3 regions of the Streptomyces sp. TG1A-8 genome follow, and region 2 is predicted to be linked to each of the others. Evidence: riboswitches for the same ligand, from Rfam matches in the RefSeq annotation. Region 2 holds a riboswitch; each other region holds the start of a gene.
The links. Region 2 has a riboswitch for thiamine pyrophosphate ahead of QQY24_RS08785 (thiamine ABC transporter substrate binding subunit). Riboswitches for the same ligand answer to the same signal wherever they lie in the genome.
Positions count from the first base shown of each region.

Region 1: it holds a riboswitch for thiamine pyrophosphate, as region 2 does, so the genes downstream of both, thiO (glycine oxidase ThiO) here and QQY24_RS08785 (thiamine ABC transporter substrate binding subunit) in region 2, are expected to answer to the same signal.
Region 3: it holds a riboswitch for thiamine pyrophosphate, as region 2 does, so the genes downstream of both, thiC (phosphomethylpyrimidine synthase ThiC) here and QQY24_RS08785 (thiamine ABC transporter substrate binding subunit) in region 2, are expected to answer to the same signal.

Region 1 covers NZ_JASTLB010000001.1:5,186,746-5,190,888, forward strand. Annotated here, with positions in the region: gene pknB (Stk1 family PASTA domain-containing Ser/Thr kinase) at 1-262, opposite strand, end outside; gene QQY24_RS22775 (thiazole synthase) at 379-1,173, opposite strand; gene thiS (sulfur carrier protein ThiS) at 1,177-1,377, opposite strand; gene thiO (glycine oxidase ThiO) at 1,374-2,534, opposite strand; TPP riboswitch at 2,532-2,643, opposite strand; gene QQY24_RS22790 (NAD(P)/FAD-dependent oxidoreductase) at 2,794-4,035, shown strand.
Region 2 covers NZ_JASTLB010000001.1:2,132,382-2,136,524, reverse strand. Annotated here, with positions in the region: gene QQY24_RS08795 (phosphatidate cytidylyltransferase) at 1-139, shown strand, start outside; gene rlmN (23S rRNA (adenine(2503)-C(2))-methyltransferase RlmN) at 248-1,354, shown strand; TPP riboswitch at 1,397-1,503, shown strand; gene QQY24_RS08785 (thiamine ABC transporter substrate binding subunit) at 1,581-2,663, shown strand; gene QQY24_RS08780 (iron ABC transporter permease) at 2,732-4,143, shown strand, end outside.
Region 3 covers NZ_JASTLB010000001.1:3,743,734-3,747,876, reverse strand. Annotated here, with positions in the region: gene thiC (phosphomethylpyrimidine synthase ThiC) at 133-1,977, opposite strand; TPP riboswitch at 1,970-2,140, opposite strand; gene QQY24_RS16265 (YibE/F family protein) at 2,212-3,630, shown strand; gene QQY24_RS16260 (SsgA family sporulation/cell division regulator) at 3,756-4,143, opposite strand, start outside.

The sequences.
Region 1 (4,143 bases), 3.1 Mb from region 2:
CGTCGGTGCCCTGGTCGAAGACCTGCACCACGTTGGGGTGCGCCAGCCGGGCGACCGACTTGGCCTCCCGGATGAACCGCTCCACGAACGACCCGTCGGAGGCCAGCGCCGGGTGCATCACCTTGAGCGCGAGGACCCGGTCCAGACGGGTGTCCAGGGCCCGGTAGACCGTGGCCATCCCGCCGACCGCGATCCGCGCCTCGACGCGGTAACGGCCGTCGAGCACCTGCCCGACGAGGGGGTCCTGAAGGGTCGTATCCACGCAGGCGAGTCTACGAGGACGTGCCGGCCGGCTCCCCGGCGCGACCGGCTCGGCCGCCCCACTGCAGCCGACCTGTGACGCTTCCCCCGGAACCCGGGCAGGATCCCGGGCGCCGCTCAGAACGCGGGGCGCTCCGGATCGAGCGCGGCCAGGCCCTCGGCGGGGGACGACGCCCGCGCGAAGTGCCGCCGCGGGATCCGTCCGGCCAGCCGGGCCATCCTGCCCGCCTCCACCGCCCGCCGCATCGCCGCCGCCATCAGCTCGGGCTCCTGCGCCCGGGTCACGGCGGACGCGAGCATCACCCCCGCGCACCCCAGCTCCATCGCCAGCGCCGCGTCCGACGCCGTGCCGGCCCCCGCGTCCAGGATCACCGGCACCTGCGCCTGCTCCACGATCAGCTGGAAGTTGTGCGGGTTGCGGATCCCGAGCCCGGACCCGATCGGCGAGCCCAGCGGCATGACCGCCGCACAGCCCACGTCCTGCAGCCTCCGCGCGAGCACCGGGTCGTCATTGGTGTACGGCAGCACCGTGAACCCGTCGTCGACCAGCGTCTCCGCGGCCTCCAGCAGCTCCACCGGATCGGGCAGCAGGGTCCGCTCGTCGGCGATCACCTCCAGCTTGACCAGGTCCGTGCCGAGCGCCTCCCGGGCCAGCCGCGCGGTCAGCACGGCCTCCCCGGCGGTGAAGCAGCCGGCCGTGTTCGGCAGCACCCGGATGCCCAGCCGCTCCAGCACCGACAGCACCGAGCCGCGCACGCCGGGGTCGACCCGCCGCATGGCCACGGTGGTCAGTTCGGTGCCCGAGGCCACCAGGGCCCGCTCCAGCACCTCCGGGCTGGGCGCGCCGCCCGTGCCCATGATCAGCCGGGAGCCGAGGGGCACACCGCCGAGGACGAAGGGGTCGTCGGTCATCGGTCAGCCTCCCTGGACGGCGGTGAGGACTTCGACGCGGTCGCCCTCGGTGAGGACGGTGGCCGCCCACCGCGCGCGCGGGACGACCGTTTCGTTGACGGCGGCGGCCACCCCGGAGGGCGCCGCGGTCAGGGAGCGGACGAGGCCGTCGAGAGCGGTGCCCGCGGCGACCTCCCGGCGCTCGCCGTTGACGGAGACGTTCATGTGGGCAGCTCCGTGAGGACGGCGCCGAAACGCTTCGGCGTGAACGGGCGGGCCTCCTGCGGCAGCTCACCGGTGAGCAGCGCGTGCGCCAGGGCGTCACCGGTGACCGGGGTGAGCAGCACCCCGTTGCGGTAGTGCCCGGTGGCCAGCAGCAGCCCGTCCAGACCGCAGGGGCCCAGCAGCGGCGCGTTGTCCGGGGAACCGGGGCGCAGTCCGGCCCGGGTCTCGGTCAGGGGCAGCTCGGTGATCCCCGGCACCAGCTCGTGGGCGTCGCGCAGCAGCGCGTACACGCCGCCGGCCGTCACGGTCGTGTCCCAGCCCAGCTCCTCGCTGGTCGCGCCGACGACCAGCTCGCCGTTCTCCCGGGGCACCAGGTAGACCTGGCTGCCGCGCACCACGGCCCGCACGGTGCGGCTCAGGAACGGCGCGTACCGGCGCGGCACCGTCAGCCGCAGCACCTGGCCCTTCACCGGCCGCACCGCGGGCAGGACCTCGTCCGGGACGCCCGCCAGGCGCCCGCTCAGGCTCCCGGCCGCCAGCACCACCTGTCCGGCGGCCAGCCCGGTGCCGTCCGCCGTGGTGACACCCGAGGCGCGCCCGCGCACCACGTCGAGGCGCTCGGCCCAGGACCGGTGGAACACCACCCCGGCCCGCTCGCAGGCGGCCAGCAGCGCCGCCGCGAGCCGCCGCGGGTCCACCTGGTGGTCGCCGTTGACCCGCAGCCCCCCGCGCACCCCGGGCGCGAGCATCGGCTCCAGCCGCCGGCACTCCCGGCCCGACAGCCACACCGACTCCAGGCCCGCGCGCCGCTGGAGGGCGTGCAGTTCGCGCAGCTGGGCGCGGTCGTCGGCGTCCAGCGCGACGGCGAGCGTGCCGCAGCGGCGGTAGCCGAGGTCGTGGCCGGTCAGCCCGGTCAGCTCGGCCGTGAAGTCCGGCCAGCGGCGGACGGACTCCAGGTTGAGGGCGAGCAGGGTCTCCTCGCCGTAGTGCAGCTCCGAGACCGCGGCCAGCATCCCCGCCGCGACCCGCGCGGCCCCGCCGCCGGGCTCAGGGTCCACCACGGCCGCGGCGAGCCCGCGCTGCGCGGCCCGCCAGGCCGTGACCAGGCCGATGATCCCGCCCCCGATGACGAGGACGTCGGACGTACGTGACGACATGGGCGTCCAGCCCCTCCCTTCGCCGGCATGACCCGGATCAGGTTCGTACGGTCGGAGGCCGCCAGCCTCCCTCTCAGCCCGGTGCGTCCGGGCTCCCGCGAGTGCTCGTGCGTGGCCACCCTAGCCCGCGGGGCGCGCCACCCGTAAGGGAGCCCGCCCCCCGGGCGGCGGCCGGCGGGACGTCCGGTGCGAGCGGTGCGGAACGGGTCACGGAGCACGCCCGCTGACGCACGGTGCGTCACCTGGCTATGGTGACCGGGTGAGCGAGCAGACACCGCACGAGGGCGCGGCACCGCAGCGGCGCGTGGTCGTCGCCGGCGCGGGCATGGCCGGGGTGCAGACCGCGGTCGCCCTGCGCGAGCAGGGCTTCACGGGCACCGTGACCCTGATCGGCGCCGAGCCCCACCAGCCCTACGACCGGCCGCCGCTGTCCAAGGCCGTGCTGCTCGGCAAGGCCGAGGGCTCCGCCTTCGACGTCGACTTCGACGCACTCGGCATCGAACTGCGGCTCGGCTGCGAGGTGCTGGGCGTGCGCCCCGCCGACCGCGAGCTGGACACCGGGGCCGGTCCCGTCCCCTACGACGTGCTGGTCCTGGCCACCGGTGCCGAGCCGATCCGGCTGCCGGGCACCGAGGGTGTGCCCGGCGTGCACCTGCTGCGCACCCTGGACGACGCCGAACGGCTGCGGCCCGTACTGGCCCGCCAGCACGACGTCGTGGTCGTCGGCGCCGGCTGGATCGGCGCCGAGTTCGCCACGGCCGCCCGCGAGGCGGGCTGCGCGGTGACCGTCGTGGAGGCCGCCGACCGGCCGCTGGCCGGCGCGCTGCCCGCCGAGGTGGCCGCGCCCATGGCGGCCTGGTACGCCGACAGCGGCGCCGACCTGCGCACCCACGCGCGCGTGGAGCGCGTCGAGGCCGGCGCGGTGGTGCTCGCCGACGGCACCCGGCTGCCCGCCGGCGCCGTCGTGGTCGGCGTCGGCGCCCGTCCCGCCACCGCCTGGCTGGCCGGCTCCGGCATCGAACTGGGCGCCCACGGCGAGGTCCTGGCCGACGACCGGCTGCGCACCAGCGCCGAGGACGTGTACGCGGTCGGCGACTGCGTCTCCTTCCCCTCCGCCCGGTACGGTGCGCGGCTGCTGGTCCACCACTGGGACAACGCCCTGCAGGGCCCCCGCACGGTGGCCGCGGACATCCTCGGCGAGACGCCCCGGACCTACGACCCGGTGCCGTACTTCTGGTCCGAGCAGTTCGGCCGGTTCGTGCAGTACGCCGGCCACCACGCCGGCGCCGACCGCACGGTGTGGCGCGGCGACCCGGCCGGGCCCGCCTGGACGGTGTGCTGGCTGCGCGAGGACCGGCTGGTCGCCCTGCTCGCGGTCGGCCGGCCCCGCGACCTGGCCCAGGGCAGACGGCTGATCGAGGCGGGCCGCCGCATGGACGGGGACGCGCTGGCCGACCCGGCCCGGCCGCTGAAGGAGACCACCGCCGACGGCGGGGCCTGACACGGCCGCCGGACCCCGCCCGTCCCGCGTCGGCGGGACCCGGGGCGTGTCCGCCGGGTGGCCCGGTCCGGTTTCCGGCTGTCGGCGGGGGATGGCAGGCTTGTTCCC
Region 2 (4,143 bases):
GATCAAGCGGGACCTGGGCATCAAGGACATGGGCGCCCTGCTCCCCGGTCACGGCGGCATCATGGACCGCCTGGACTCCCTGCTGCCGACGGCCCCGGTGGTGTGGCTGCTGATGGTCGTGTTCGTCGGCTCCGCCTGAGCCGCGCGCGCCACGGCTTGCGGGCCCCCTCCTGCTCGGCAGGGCGGGGCCCGCTGCCGTGGCCGGCCCGCACGGGCCCGCGATTCGATCTGCGACACTGGGAGCACCATGCCCAAGCCCGGAGAACTCACTTTCGTCGCCCCGCGCGGAGCCAAGAAGCCGCCGCGGCACCTCGCCGACCTCACGCCCGCCGAGCGCAAGGACGCCGTGGCCGGGATCGGTGAGAAGCCGTTCCGTGCCAAGCAGCTCTCGCAGCACTACTTCGCGCGGTACGCGCACGACCCCGAGCAGTGGACCGACATCCCCGCCGGGTCGCGCGGCAAGCTCCAGGAGGCGCTGTTCCCCGAGCTGATGACCGTCGTGCGGCACCTGTCGACCGACCAGGGCACCACGCGCAAGACGCTGTGGCGGCTGTTCGACGGCACGCTCGTGGAGTCGGTGCTGATGCGCTACCCGGACCGGGTGACCATGTGCATCAGCTCGCAGGCCGGGTGCGGGATGAACTGCCCCTTCTGCGCCACCGGACAGGCGGGCCTGGACCGGAACCTGTCCACCGCCGAGATCGTCCACCAGATCGTGGACGGGATGCGGGCGCTGCGCGACGGCGAGGTGCCCGGCGGCCCGGCGCGGCTGTCCAACATCGTCTTCATGGGGATGGGCGAGCCGCTCGCCAACTACAAGCGCGTCGTCGGTGCCGTCCGGGCGCTCACCGATCCCGCGCCGGACGGGCTCGGGCTGTCGCAGCGCGGGATCACGGTCTCCACCGTCGGACTGGTGCCGGCCATCCACCGCTTCGCCGACGAGGGCTTCAAGTGCCGGCTGGCGATCTCCCTGCACGCCCCCGACGACGAGCTGCGCGACACCCTCGTCCCCGTGAACACGCGGTGGAAGGTGCGCGAGGTGCTCGACGCCGGCTTCGAGTACGCGGAGAAGACGGGCCGCCGGCTGTCGATCGAGTACGCGCTCATTCGGGACATCAACGACCAGGCCTGGCGCGGCGACCGGCTCGGACGACTGCTCAGGGGCAGGCCCGTGCACGTCAACCTCATCCCGCTCAACCCGACGCCGGGCTCCCGGTGGACCGCCTCGCGGCCCGAGGACGAGAAGGCGTTCGTGGAGGCCGTCGCGGCCCACGGGGTGCCGGTGACCATCCGGGACACCCGGGGACAGGAGATCGACGGGGCCTGTGGTCAGCTGGCGGCCACCGAGCGGTAACCTGAGCCCGTCACCACAACTTCATACCAGCCGTACATCTGCATATTCCGACAGGGGAGCGCCACAGCGCTGAGAGTGCGGCAACCGGCCGCAGACCCTCTGAACCTCGCCCAGGTCATTCTGGGTAGGAAGTTCGGTCACCACTCAAGCTGTTGCGCCCCGTCCGGCCTCCGCCGAGGCCGGACGGGGCCGCGTCTCTTCCTGGCCAACCCCAGGAGGACATCCAGTGCACACCAAGACCTTCGTGGCCGTGGCCGCCGGGCTCGGGCTGATCGCGCTGCCGGCACTGGCCGGCTGCGGCAGCGCGGACGCCGGCGGAGCGGGCGGTTCCAAGACCGTCACCCTGGTCAGCCACGACTCGTGGGCCGTCTCCAAGAGCGTCCTCAAGGACTTCGAGAAGCGGTCCGGGTACACGGTCCGGGTCCTGAAGGACGGCGACGCCGGGCAGGCCGTCAACAAGGCGATCCTGACCAAGGACCACCCGCAGGGCGACGTCTTCTTCGGCGTCGACAACACACTGCTGTCCCGCGCCCTCGACAACGGCCTGTTCCAGCCGTACGAGGCGAAGGGCCTCGACCGGGTCGGCGCCGCCTACCAGCTCGACCGGGCCCGGCACCGCGTCACGCCCGTCGACTACGGCGACATCTGCGTCAACTACGACAAGGCGTACTTCAACGAGCACAAGCTGGCCCCGCCGCAGACCTTCGCCGACCTCGCGAAGCCCGCGTACAAGAACCTCCTCGTCACCGAGAACGCCGCCACCTCCTCGCCCGGCCTCGGCTTCCTGCTCGGCAGCGCCGCACGGTTCGGCGGGACCGGCTGGCCGGAGTACTGGCAGAAGCTCAAGGCCAACGGCGTCAAAGTGGTCGACGGCTGGGAACAGGCCTACGACCAGGAGTTCTCCGGCTCGGCCGGAGGCCGCAAGGCCGGCGGCGACCGGCCGCTGGTGGTGTCGTACGCCTCCTCCCCGCCCGCCGAGGTGATCTACGCCGCGAAGCGGCCCCGCACCGCCCCGACCGGCGTGGCGGCCGGCACCTGCTTCCGGCAGGTCGAGTTCGCCGGGCTGCTGAGCCACGCGGGGAACCCCAAGGGCGGCAAGGCGTTCCTCGACTTCCTGCTGTCCGGGGAGTTCCAGCGGGACATGCCGCTGAACATGTTCGTCTACCCGGTGGTGGAGGGCACCGCGGTGCCCGCCGACTTCACGCGGTACGGGCCCGCCGCCGAGGACCCCGAGACCATGTCCCCCGGCACCATCGCCGCCAACCGCGATCAGTGGGTCAAGTCGTGGACGTCGCTCGTACTGAAGTAGCCGGAGCGGCGCCCGGCGCGGCCCCCCGCAGGGGCGGCCGCACGGGGAGCGCGGCGCGGCTCGGCCTCATGGCCCCGCCCGTCGCGTTCTTCGCGGTGTTCTTCGCCTGGCCCGTGGCCGCGATCGTGGCACGCGGGCTGAGGGCCGACGGCGCCTGGCAGTTCGGGCGGATGGCGGACGTGGTCACCCGGCCGGACATCCGGCACGTGCTGTGGTTCACCGGCTGGCAGGCGCTCGCCTCCACCGCCCTCACCCTGCTGGCCGCCCTGCCCGCCGCCTACGTCTTCGCCCGCCTCGACTTCCCCGGCAGACAACTGCTGCGGGCCGTCGTCACGGTCCCGTTCGTGCTGCCGACCGTCGTCGTCGGCACCGCCTTCCTGGCCCTGGTCGGGCGCGGCGGGCTGCTGGACGAGCTGTGGGGGGTACGGCTGGACACCACGGTGTGGGCGATCCTGCTGGCCCACGTCTTCTTCAACTACGCGGTCGTCGTCCGCACCGTCGGCGGGCTGTGGGCCCAGCTCGACCCCCGGCAGGAGGAGGCCGCCCGGATGCTCGGCGCGTCCGCGGCCAAGGCCTGGCGGCAGGTGGTCCTGCCCGCCCTGGCGCCCGCCGTGGCCGCCGCCGCACTGATGGTCTTCCTGTTCACCTTCACCTCCTTCGGCGTGGTGCAGATCCTCGGCGGCCCCACCTTCGCCACGCTCGAAGTGGAGATCTACCGGCAGACCTCCGAGGTCTTCGACCTGACCACGGCCGCGGTGCTCACCGTCGTGCAGTTCGCCGCGGTGGGCGCCGTCCTGGTCGTGCACGCCCGGACCGTCCGCCGGCGCGAGAGCGCGCTGCACCTGGTCGACGCCTCGGTGACCGCGCGCCGGCCGCGCGGGGCCGGACAGTGGACGCTGCTCGTCTCGGTCCTCGCCACCGTCGCGCTGCTGCTGGTGCTGCCGCTGGCCGTGCTCGTCGGGCGCTCCCTCGACGCGTCCGGCTTCGGCTACTACCGGGCGCTGACGCGCACCGACGGCGGCACCTTCCTGGTGGCTCCGCTGCACGCCGTGTGGACCTCGCTCCAGTACGCCGCCGCCGCCACGGCCATCGCCGTGCTGATCGGCGGCCTCGCCGCCGCCGCACTGGCCCGCCGGGACGCCGGACGGCTGGTGCGCGGCTTCGACGCGCTGCTGATGCTGCCGCTCGGCGTCTCCGCCGTGACCGTCGGCTTCGGCTTCCTGATCGCGCTGGACAGGCCGCCGCTGGACCTGCGCCAGTCGTGGGTCCTCGTCCCGCTCGCCCAGGCGCTGGTCGGTGTCCCCTTCGTGGTGCGGACCATGCTGCCCGTGCTGCGGGCGGTGGACGGGCGGCTGCGGGAGGCGGCGGCCGTGCTCGGGGCGTCGCCCCGGCGGGTGTGGCGGGAGGTCGACCTGCCGCTGGTGCGCAGGGCGCTGCTGGTCGCGGCCGGGTTCGCGTTCGCCGTCTCCCTCGGCGAGTT
Region 3 (4,143 bases), 1.6 Mb from region 2:
CCGGACCACGGCTGCGCGGTCACTGCGGCCTGCCCGCGACTTGCGCCCCGTCAAGGGGTGTCACGAGCCCGGACCAGCCGTGCGGCGCCACCCCGGCCGACCGCAGTTGCGCGGCGGGGGGCGGCACGCGTCTCACTCGGTGATCGGCAGATAGACCCGGTTGCCCGCGGCCGCGAACTCCTTCGACTTCTGCGCCATGCCCTCCTCGATCTCCACCCGGCTGCCGCCGTGTTCGCGCCGGATGTCCTGCGAGATCTTCATCGAGCAGAACTTCGGCCCGCACATGGAGCAGAAGTGGGCCGTCTTGGCGGGCTCGGCCGGCAGCGTCTCGTCATGGAACTCCCTGGCCGTGTCCGGGTCCAGGGCGAGGTTGAACTGGTCCTCCCACCGGAACTCGAACCGGGCGTCGGACAGCGCGTCGTCCCACTCCTGCGCACCCGGGTGCCCCTTGGCCAGGTCGGCTGCGTGAGCGGCGATCTTGTAGGTGATGACACCGGTCTTGACGTCGTCCCGGTTGGGCAGGCCCAGGTGCTCCTTGGGCGTGACGTAACAGAGCATCGCCGTGCCCCACCAGGCGATCATCGCCGCACCGATGCCGGAGGTGATGTGGTCGTAGGCCGGGGCGATGTCGGTGGTCAGCGGGCCGAGCGTATAGAACGGAGCTTCATCACAGATCTCCTGCTGAAGGTCGATGTTCTCCTTGATCTTGTGCATCGGGACGTGACCGGGGCCCTCGATCATCGTCTGTACGTGAAAACGCCTGGCGATCCGGTTGAGTTCCCCGAGGGTGCGCAATTCGGCGAACTGCGCCTCGTCGTTGGCGTCCGCGATGGAGCCGGGCCGCAGGCCGTCGCCCAGCGAGTACGTGACGTCGTAGGCGGCGAGGATCTCGCAGAGTTCCTCGAAGTTCTCGTACAGGAACGACTCCTTGTGGTGCGCCAGGCACCACGCGGCCATGATCGAACCACCGCGCGAGACGATGCCGGTCTTGCGGTTGGCGGTGAGCGGCACATACGCCAGGCGTACGCCCGCATGGACGGTCATGTAGTCCACGCCCTGCTCGGCCTGCTCGATGACCGTGTCCTTGTAGATGTCCCAGGTCAGTTCCTCGGCCTTGCCGTCGACCTTCTCCAGCGCCTGGTAGAGCGGCACCGTGCCGATGGGGACGGGGGAGTTGCGCAGCACCCACTCGCGGGTGGTGTGGATGTTGCGGCCGGTGGAGAGGTCCATGACCGTGTCGGCGCCCCAGCGGGTCGCCCAGGTCATCTTCTCGACCTCCTCCTCGATGGAGGAGGTGACCGCGGAGTTGCCGATGTTGGCGTTGACCTTCACCAGGAACCGCTTACCGATGATCATCGGCTCGATCTCCGGGTGGTTGACGTTGGCCGGCAGCACCGCGCGGCCCGCCGCGATCTCCTCGCGCACCACCTCGGGAGCGACGTTCTCGCGGATGGCCACGTACTCCATCTCGGGCGTGACCTCGCCCCGGCGCGCGTACGCGAGCTGTGTGACCGCGCGGCCGTCGCACCCGCGCCGGGGCTGGCGCGGGCGTCCGGGGAACACGGCGTCCAGATTGCGCAGGCCACCGCGCGGCGAGGTGTGCTTGATGCCGTCGTCCTCGGGACGGACGGGACGGCCCGCGTACTCCTCGGTGTCGCCGCGGGCGATGATCCAGTTCTCCCGCAACGGCGACAGGCCCCTGCGGACATCGGTGTCGACGTGTGGATCGGTGTACGGGCCGGATGTGTCGTACAGGGTGACCGACTGACCGTTGGTGAGGTGCACCTGACGAACCGGCACGCGCATGTCGGGGCGCGAACCCTCGACATACGCCTTGTGCCAGCCGATGGACCTCCCGACCTCCCCCTTCGAGGAAGCGTCCGGCGAGCCGGCCACCGCCCCGTTCGCCGATCCGTTCACCGATCCGTTCACCGTGTCCTGAGTGGAGACAGGCGTGTGTGCGTCCTTGTTGGTCATGAGACCTACTCCCTACGCCGGCATTACCCGGTAACAGGTTCGGCGGTCGACGCAGCGGTTTCCGTCTGCCGATGTTCCGCGGAATCCAGTTCCACGTGAAACATTGCAATACGGAGGTCAGCGCCCTCTCAGCCCGGTGCTCCGAGCTCCCGCGTGTGCAAAGGTGCCCCCACGCTAGCGTCATTGCTGGCGCGGTGAACAGAGGGCCCCTGTCGTTCTTGCGATGATCGGTCGGTGACCACGATGGAGCAGTACCCGTACCCGCCCTCCGAGCCGCCCCGCCAGGGCGGCTCCGGACAGGACGGCGGACACGGTCACGACCACGGACACGGCGGTCAGGAGAGCGGCGCCGGGCCGGGCCATTCGCACAGTCATGCCCATGGACCCGCCGCTCCGGTCTCCCAACACCTGCGCAAGGTCATCGCAGCGATCCTGATTCCGTTCACGGCGGCCGTCGTGGTGGGGCTGCTGGTGCTCTGGCCGGGCGGAGCCCCGTCCCACAAGCGGTCCGGTGTCGGCTTCGACCGCCAGACGCAGCAGGCCACGGTCACCCAGGTCGTCGCGGTGAGCTGCAAATCGGTCAACGCCTCAAGCGGTACTCCGACCGGTGACACCGCCACCGCCGAGGGCACCTCCGCGGTGGCGGAGGCGGACGGCACCTGCAAGAAGGCGACGGTCCGGGTCGACACCGGAGAGGACCGGGGCCGTGAGTTCACCGAGATCGTGCAACCCGATCAGACACGGCAGATGCACCAGGGTGAGAAGGTCGTGGTCGCCTACGAGCCCTCGGCGCCGAAGGACCTGCAGTACTCGGTCACCGACGTGAACCGGAAGTTCCCCATGGTGCTGCTCGCCGGCATCTTCGCGCTCGCGGTCGTGGTGGTGGGCCGCATCCGTGGCGTCATGGCGCTGGTCGCACTGGCCGTCAGCTTCCTGGTGCTGACCCTCTTCATCCTGCCGGCCATACTGCAGGGGTCGAACCCCTTGCTCGTGGCCGTCGTCGGATCGAGCGCGATCATGCTCATCGCGCTCTACATGTGCCACGGCCTGTCGGCGCGCACGTCGGTCGCTGTGCTCGGCACGCTGGTCTCCCTGCTGCTGATCGGCATCCTCGGCTCGGAGTTCATCGGCTGGGCCGCGCTCACCGGCAACACGGACGACAACACCGGTCTGATCCACGGGCTGTACCCGTCGATCGACATGAGCGGCCTGCTGCTGGCCGGCGTCATCATCGGTTCACTGGGCGTCCTGGACGACGTGACGGTGACCCAGACCTCAGCGGTCTGGGAGTTGCACGAGGCCAATCCGGCGATGGGCTGGCGCGGACTGTACCGGGCGGGCATCCGGATCGGCCGTGACCACATCGCGTCCGTGGTCAACACCCTCGTGCTCGCCTATGCCGGTGCGGCGCTCCCGCTGCTGCTGCTCTTCTCGATCGCGCAGAGCAGCGTGGGGACGGTGGCCAACAGCGAGCTGGTGGCGGAGGAGATCGTGCGCACGCTGGTGGGTTCGATCGGTCTGGTCGCCTCGGTACCGGTGACCACCGCACTCGCCGCGCTGGTGGTGGCGGCCGACCGTCCCGGACCGCCCGCGGCCGCCGGGGCGCAGCCCGCTCCGGCACGCGGGGGCAGGGGCCGGCGCCGGAAGCGGTGACCGGGGCCAGGGCCCTTTCGGAGCCAGGGTCCTTTCGGAGCCGTGCGCCGGGAACCTCTACAGGAGCGTTCCTGCACAGGTTCCACACGGTGCGCCGGAGCGCCCGGGCACCGCTGCCGTAACCTTCAGCCGGCGTTCTGCTCCTCGGCCAGGATGCGGTCCAGAGCCTCGTCGAGGTGGGCGTCGAAGTCCGCCAGCGCCCCCTCCTGACCGAGCGGTACGAGTTTGTCCGTGCGGTCGAGGAATGCCACGAGCGGCGGAGCCGAGGAGCGGAACAACGCCTGGTCGCTGCCGACCTGGAGCCGGATCAGCACCTCGCCCAGCACCTCCGCGTCGGCGGGGGCGATGTGCACGTCTCCCTCTCCGCACGGACGACCGACCCCGTCGACCAGCAACTCGCGACCGAACGCCCAGGTCACCGGGGCATCACCGGGCAGGTGGAAGGTCAGCCGCACGGCATAGGGATCGGAGGCCTCATAGCACAACTCCACGGGGATGCGGAAGGAGAGCTCC